2 regions of the Myceligenerans cantabricum genome follow, and region 1 is predicted to be linked to the other one. Evidence: predicted binding sites of a transcription regulator. Region 1 holds the regulator's gene; the other holds the start of a gene.

Evidence for each region. The regulator HspR, encoded in region 1, represses chaperone genes until heat shock. The targets are predictions, from matches to a motif close to AAGTTGAGTCNNNNNGACTCAACTT.
Region 2: clpB (ATP-dependent chaperone ClpB) is a predicted target of HspR. The motif match lies at 1,854-1,878, and genes of this name have one in related genera.

Annotation. Positions count from the first base shown of each region.
Region 1 is NZ_BAAHAJ010000011.1:402,374-405,776, reverse strand. It holds gene grpE (nucleotide exchange factor GrpE) at 1-620, shown strand, start outside; gene ACYU96_RS16430 (DnaJ C-terminal domain-containing protein) at 711-1,706, shown strand; gene ACYU96_RS16425 (heat shock protein transcriptional repressor HspR) at 1,804-2,277, shown strand; gene ACYU96_RS16420 (DUF1540 domain-containing protein) at 2,450-2,758, shown strand; gene ACYU96_RS16415 (hypothetical protein) at 2,850-3,403, opposite strand, start outside.
Region 2 is NZ_BAAHAJ010000013.1:205,583-208,985, reverse strand. It holds gene clpB (ATP-dependent chaperone ClpB) at 1-1,810, opposite strand, end outside; gene ACYU96_RS18080 (LppM family (lipo)protein) at 1,913-2,764, shown strand; gene ACYU96_RS18075 (alpha/beta hydrolase) at 2,806-3,403, shown strand, end outside.

The DNA of each region.
Region 1 (3,403 bases):
GCGGGCGCCCCTTCGAGTTCACCGACAAGCGCAAGGTCGACCCGGAGGCGGGGACGCCGCGTACGGCACCGGACGCAGGGTCCGATGCCCAGGGCGGCGCCGCCGAGGCCGGGTCCGGCGACGACGCGGCTCCGGCCGACCCGCTGGACGCGCTCGACTTCGAGCCGTCCGCCGAGGCCGGGGAGAGCGCCGCCGTGCTCGACGCCAAGGCGGAGGCGGCACGGCATCTCGACGCGCTGCAGCGGGAGCGTGCGAGCTTCACCAACTACCGCAACCGCGCCCTGCGCGACCAGGAGGCCGCGCGGGACCGGGGCGTCCAGGACGTCCTGGCGGCGCTGCTCCCCGTGCTCGACGACGTCGAGCGGGCGAAGCAGCACGGCGAGCTGAGCGGTCCGATGGCGGCCATCGCGGAGAAGCTGGACCAGTCCCTCGCCAAGTTCGGCGTGGCGCGGTTCGGCCAGGTGGGCGAGGAGTTCGACCCGCAGGTGCATGATGCACTCATGCACAACACCGACGCCGAGGCGACCAGCACCACGGTGAGCCTCGTCGTCGAACCCGGGTACCGGATCGGCGAGAAGGTCGTGCGTGCGGCGCGCGTCGGCGTCGTCGGCCCCGAGTGACAGCGGCGTGGTGAGCGGAGTGTTCGGCGCGTCCACCGCGAAGGCGGCCACCGCGCCGAACACCCCACTCACACGGAGAGAAGAGGTGCCGTGACCGGTCAGGACTGGATGGAGAAGGACTTCTACGCCGAGCTCGGCGTCCCCAAGGACGCCGACGACGCGACGATCAAGAAGGCCTACCGCAAGCTGGCCCGGACCTACCACCCGGACCAGAACCAGGGCGACGAGCAGGCCGAGTCGAGGTTCAAGGCCATCGGTGAGGCGTACGCGGTGCTCTCCGACCCTGAGCAGCGCCGGCAGTACGACGCGATCCGCGCCATGGCCGGCGGCGCCCGCTTCAACGCCGGTCCCGGCGGCGGCAGCGCCAGCGGCTTCGAGGACATCCTCGGGGCGATGTTCGGCGGTGGCGGGGGCGCCGGGCCGCGCATGCGGTACACGCAGACGGGCCCCGGGGCCGCTCAGGGCGGCCCGGGCTTCGAGGACATCCTCGGGGGCATGTTCGGGGGCGGCGGCGCACCCGCAGGGTTCCGCGCGCCGGCGCGCGGCTCGGACGTCCAGGCGGCCACCACGGTGCCGTTCCGCACCGCCCTGGAGGGTGCGACGGTCGACCTGATGGTCGACGGCCGCAAGCTCACCGTGCGGATTCCCGCCGGCGTCAACGACGGGCAGAAGATCCGGCTGCGCGGCAAGGGCCGGCCCGGCGCCGGTGGCGGCGAGGCCGGGGACCTCCTGGTCATCGTGCACGTCACGGCACACCCGGTGTTCACGCTCGACGGCGCGAACGTGCGCCTCACGCTGCCGGTGACGTTTCCGGAGGCGACGCTGGGCGCCACGGTGGAGGTCCCGACGCCGTCGGGCGAGACCGTGAAGCTGAAGCTGCCTGCCGGGACGCCGTCGGGCAAGGTGCTGCGGGCCAAGGGCCGCGGCGTCCGCACCGCGCGCACGACGGGAGACCTGCTCGTGACCGTGCAGGTCGTCGTGCCGCAGAAGCTGAGCAAGAAGGCCAAGGACGCGCTGAACGCGTTCACGGCCGCGAACGACGGTACCGATCCGCGTGCCGACCTGGTGGCGCGGGCCGAAGAGTAGACGAGGAGGAGCCGTACGTCGGCCGCACCGGCCGGGCGTCCGCCCGGCCCGGGTAGCCTGGCTCGATACACGATCCGCGAGGGCAGAGGAGGTCCCCATGGCGGCCGACGACGCACCCGTGCTGACCGTGTCCCAGGCGGCCGAGCTCGCCGGGATGCACGCTCAGACGCTGCGGCAGTACGACCGGCTGGGGCTGGTCGTGCCCCGGCGCACGCGCGGCCGGGGCCGCCGCTACTCCCGGCGGGACGTCGCCCGGCTGCGGCAGGTCCAGGAGCTCGCCCAGGGCGACGGCGTCAACCTCGCGGGCATCAAGCGCATCCTCGACCTCGAGGCCCATGTGTCGATGCTGGAGGAGCGGCTCCACGAGGCGCTGGTCCAGCTGCAGCAGACGGGACGGGTCTTCGCCGCGGGGCCGAGCGGTGACGTGGTCGTGGTGCCGCGGGGGCGTCGCGTGCGGCGTGGCGAGGTCTACGTCGAGGAAGCGGTGGTGGAACGGGCCGAGGGGGGACGGCGCGCGAGGACGTCCGGCGCGCTTGTGCTCTGGCGGCCGCACCGGGCCGACCGCCGGTGATTTCCCTGATGCAACTATTTCTTAAGTAAAGCTGCCCGGAAATCGCGCCGGGAAATGTTCAGGTAAGGCTTTCCTGGCTGTACGGTCACGAGATTCTGGAATATGTTGGCCGGGTAACCACGGGAGTGCCCGGGGAGTCTCTCGGGCGTACCGACGGACCGGGGAGACAAGCATGAGCACTTTGATGGAGATGCCCGAGGTCGCCGAGTGCTCGGTCGACGGCTGCGGATACAACCACGACCACGGCTGTCACGCCGGGGCGGTGACCATCGCCGGGCGTTCTGGCGACGCCGCCTGCGCGACGTTCATCCCGCTGAGCGACAAGGGCGGCCTGGAGAAGGTCATCGCCCACGTCGGTGCGTGCCAGCGGGGCGAGTGCGCACACAACCAGCACCTGGAGTGCACGGCCAGCTCGATCCGCGTCGGTGCGGGCCCTGAGGACCCTGGCCACGCGGACTGCCTCACGTTCGAGACTGCCTGATCGTCGCGCGCGCAGGGCTGAGCGACCGCCTGACCACCTGAGCGCGAGACGTGCTGACCACGCGGTGCCAGACCGCGCGGTCCCTCCCGGCTCAGCGGCTCAGGTGTGTCAGCAGCATCAGGGCCGCCTCGTGCGTGTCCGGGAGGCGTTCCAGCCAGACCCGGGTCGGGCGCCGCACCTCTGCGGTCAGGCCCAGCACCTCGGCGTTGCGCTCGACGACGCGACGCAGCGCGTGCCCCATGTCGGCGGTCGCCGGGCCGCGCTCGCACAGCACCGCGTAGGTGGCGTCGCTGATGGCGGCCATGGGGTGCCCCTCGCCGAAGACCTGGTGCAGCGTGCGTCCGATCGCTGCGGACCGGGCGAGGCGCTGCCACGTGTCGAGGTCGTCGATGCCGACGTCGAGCATCAGCAGGCAGTGCGTCGAGGAGACCTGGCTGCCCTCGCGCTGCGTGGCGCCGTACGTCTCCCGCAGGCGTTCGCCGAGGTACTCGCCGGTGGGTAGGCCGGTCGCCGGGTCGTGCGCGGTCACCTGGAGCGGGACGCGCTCCGTCTCCGCCACCCATCCCACCGCGACCGCACGCATGATGTGCGGGGGGACCGGCATGGAAGCGACGCCGAAGAGGACCATGACGTCGTCGAGCGTCT
Region 2 (3,403 bases), on a different contig from region 1:
GGTCGGAGACGCCCGCCCGGGAGCGCCGGACGGCGTCGGACACGGTCCGCACCGCTGACGTCTGGCCGATCAGCCGCTCGCCGAGCACGTCCTCCATGTGCAGGAGCTTCTCCTGCTCGCCCTGGAGCAGCCGGCCGGCGGGGATGCCGGTCCACGCGGACACGACCTCGGCGACCTCGTCCGCGGAGACCTTGTCCGCGACCAGCGGCGTCTCGTCCCGGACGAGCTCGTCCCGGCCCTCGGACTCCTCGGCCTCCTCGGCGTCGGCGATCTGCTTCTCCACGAGCGGCATCTCGCCGAACCGCAGGCGCCCCGCGTCCTCGTAGCGGCCCTCGCGCTCGGCACGGTCGGCGTCGGTGCGCAGCTGGTCCAGGCGCGCGCGCAGGTCGCCGACGAGGTTCCGGCCGGACTTCTCCGACTCCCAGCGCGCGGTGAGGGACGCGAGAGCCTCGCGCTTGTCCGCGAGGTCCGCCCGGAGCCTGTCGAGGCGGTCGCGCGACGCGGCGTCCTCGGACTCGCTGAGCACCACCTCCTCCATCTCCAGCCGGGTGACGGCCCGCTGCAGCTCGTCGATCTCCACGGGGGAGGAGTCGAGCTCCATGCGCAGGCGGGAGGCGGCCTCGTCGACCAGGTCGATCGCCTTGTCGGGGAGCTGGCGTCCCGTGATGTAGCGGTCGGAGAGCGCTGCCGCGGCGACGAGCGCGTTGTCCGCGATGGTCACCTTGTGGTGGGCCTCGTAGCGTTCCTTGAGCCCGCGCAGGATCGCCACGGCGTCCTCCACCGACGGCTCGCCGACGAACACCTGCTGGAACCGGCGTTCGAGGGCCGGGTCCTTCTCGACGTTCTCGCGGTACTCGTCGAGCGTGGTCGCGCCGACCATGCGCAGCTCGCCCCGGGCCAGCATCGGCTTGAGCATGTTGCCCGCGTCCATGGCCCCCTCGCCGCCCGCTCCGGCGCCGACCACGGTGTGCAGCTCGTCGATGAACGTGACGACCTCGCCGTCCGACGCGGTGATCTCGTCGAGGACGGCCTTGAGCCGCTCCTCGAACTCGCCCCGGTACTTGGCGCCGGCGACCATGCCGGCGAGGTCGAGCGCGACGAGGCGCTTTCCCTTGAGGGACTCGGGGACGTCGCCGTCGACGATGCGCTGTGCGAGCCCTTCGACGACGGCGGTCTTGCCGACGCCGGGCTCACCGATCAGCACGGGGTTGTTCTTCGTGCGCCGGGAGAGCACCTGGATGACACGCCGGATCTCGGAGTCACGCCCGATCACCGGGTCGAGGGCACCGTCCCGGGCGCGCTCGGTGAGGTCGGTGCCGTACTTCTCCAGGGCCTGGTAGGTGCCTTCGGGATGCGGGCTGGTGACACGGCCGGAGCCGCGGACGGCGGGCAGCGCGGCACGCAGCGAGTCCGCGCCCGCTCCGGCGTCGGACAGGATCTGCGCGGCGGGCGACTGCCCGGCGGAGAGACCGATGAGAAGGTGCTCGGTGGAGACGTACTCGTCGCCGAGCGCCTGGGCCTCCTTGCCGGCCAGGTCGAGCACGGTGGCCATGGCGCGGCTCGCGCCCGGCTGGGCCGTGCTGTCGCCGCTGACCTGCGGCAGCGCGACGAGTGCGGCGCGTGTGCGCCGTCCGACCGCGGCCGTGTCGGCGCCGACGGCCTCGAGCAGGCCCGCGGCGACGCCGCCCTGCTGTGCCAGGAGCGCGCCGAGGAGATGGACCGGTTCGAGCTGTGGGTTGCCCCCCGCCGACGCGGTCTGCAACGCGTCTCCGATCGCCTCCTGCGACCTGGTCGTGAACTTGGTGTCCATGGGTCCTCCGTCCGCTGTCGTCTCTCCCCGGCCAACTATCTCAAAGTTGAGCCTATTCCGCTCAACTTTAGCCCCACGTCGTCCTGCGGCACACTGGCCCGCGTGACCCGTCGCCCGAGAACCGCTCGCCGTCTCGCCGCCGTGGCCGCCGTCGCCCTCACGCTCGCGCTGTCCGGGTGCGTCCGGATGGGCCTGGAGCTGGACCTCGAGCCCGACGACGTCGCGCGCCCCAGCCTGACCCTCGGCGTCGAGGACGAGGTCCTGGAGAACACCGGCCGGTCTGCCGACGACTTCATCGACGCCCTGGTCCGGGGCAACGACCCCGCCGACACCGCGACCCGTGTCGAGGACTGGGCCGCGGAAGGGTACACCGGCGAGCGCTACGTCTACGGCGAGCTCGGCATCGACCAGGTGAGCACGGCGACGAGCCTCCCGGTGAACGTCGTCCGCGAGGGGGACGAGTACGTGGTGTCGGGCTCGCTCGACCTCACCGCCGACGGGCTGGGGCTGAGCAGGGGCGCGTCGCTCGACGACGTCGACGTCGTCATCGACGTCTCGTTCCCCGGCCCGGTCACCGAGTCGAACGGCACGATCGCCGGGAACACCGTGCACTGGGACCCGCCGCTGGGCAGCCGGTACGAGATCCGGGCGCGCGGCTCCGCCGTCGACCCGGCGGCGCCGTCGCCGGACGCTGCCGCGACGGACCAGGACGGCACGACGTCAGGCGTCCCGGACTGGCTCGTCGTCGTCATCGGCCTCGGTGGCCTCGTGATCCTGCTGCTCCTCGCGATCGTCGTGTGGCAGGCGCTCCGCGTCCGCACGAGGGACGACGACGGCCCACCCGCCGGCCCGGCGCCGTGGCCGCAGCCCTACCCACCGCACCCACCGCACCCACCGCACCCACCGCACCCACCGAGCATCCCGCCGCGGGGCAGGGACACCCGGCACGACTAGAATCACCGCAGTCATCGTCCCTGCCGCAACGGAGCCGCCCGATGAGCACCTGGTCCCCCGACGTCCTCGGCGCCGGCTTCGAGTCGCGGCCGCTGACCGTGCCCGGCGACGCCCGCCCGGCGACGCTCGTCCGGCACGTGACCCCCGCGAGCGCGACGAGCGGCAAGCCCGCGATCCTCTACGTGCACGGCTTCGTCGACTACTTCTTCCAGGCGCACGTGGCCGAGCACCTGGCCGCGGCCGGCTACCCGTTCTACGCGATCGACCTGCGGGGATACGGGCGATCGCTGCGCGACGGCGACGACGCGACCACCGTCCCGGCGATCCACGAGCACGCCGCCGACCTCGACGCCGCGGCGCAGGCGGTGCACACGGAGGGACATGACCGGATCGTGCTGCTGGGCCACTCCACCGGCGGCCTCGTCGGCTCGCTGTGGGCGGACGCGCGGCCGGGCGCCGTCGTCGGCATCGTGCTGAACTCGCCGTGGTTCGCGCTGAACAGCGGGTGGTTCAACCGTGTCGTGACGTCGCGCCTCCTGCGCGGGATCGGCGCCGCCGCGCCCCGCGCCCGGGTCAGCGCGCTGGGCGAGGACTACGCCGCGGCCATGCACCAGGACCACGGCGGCGAGTGGAACTTCG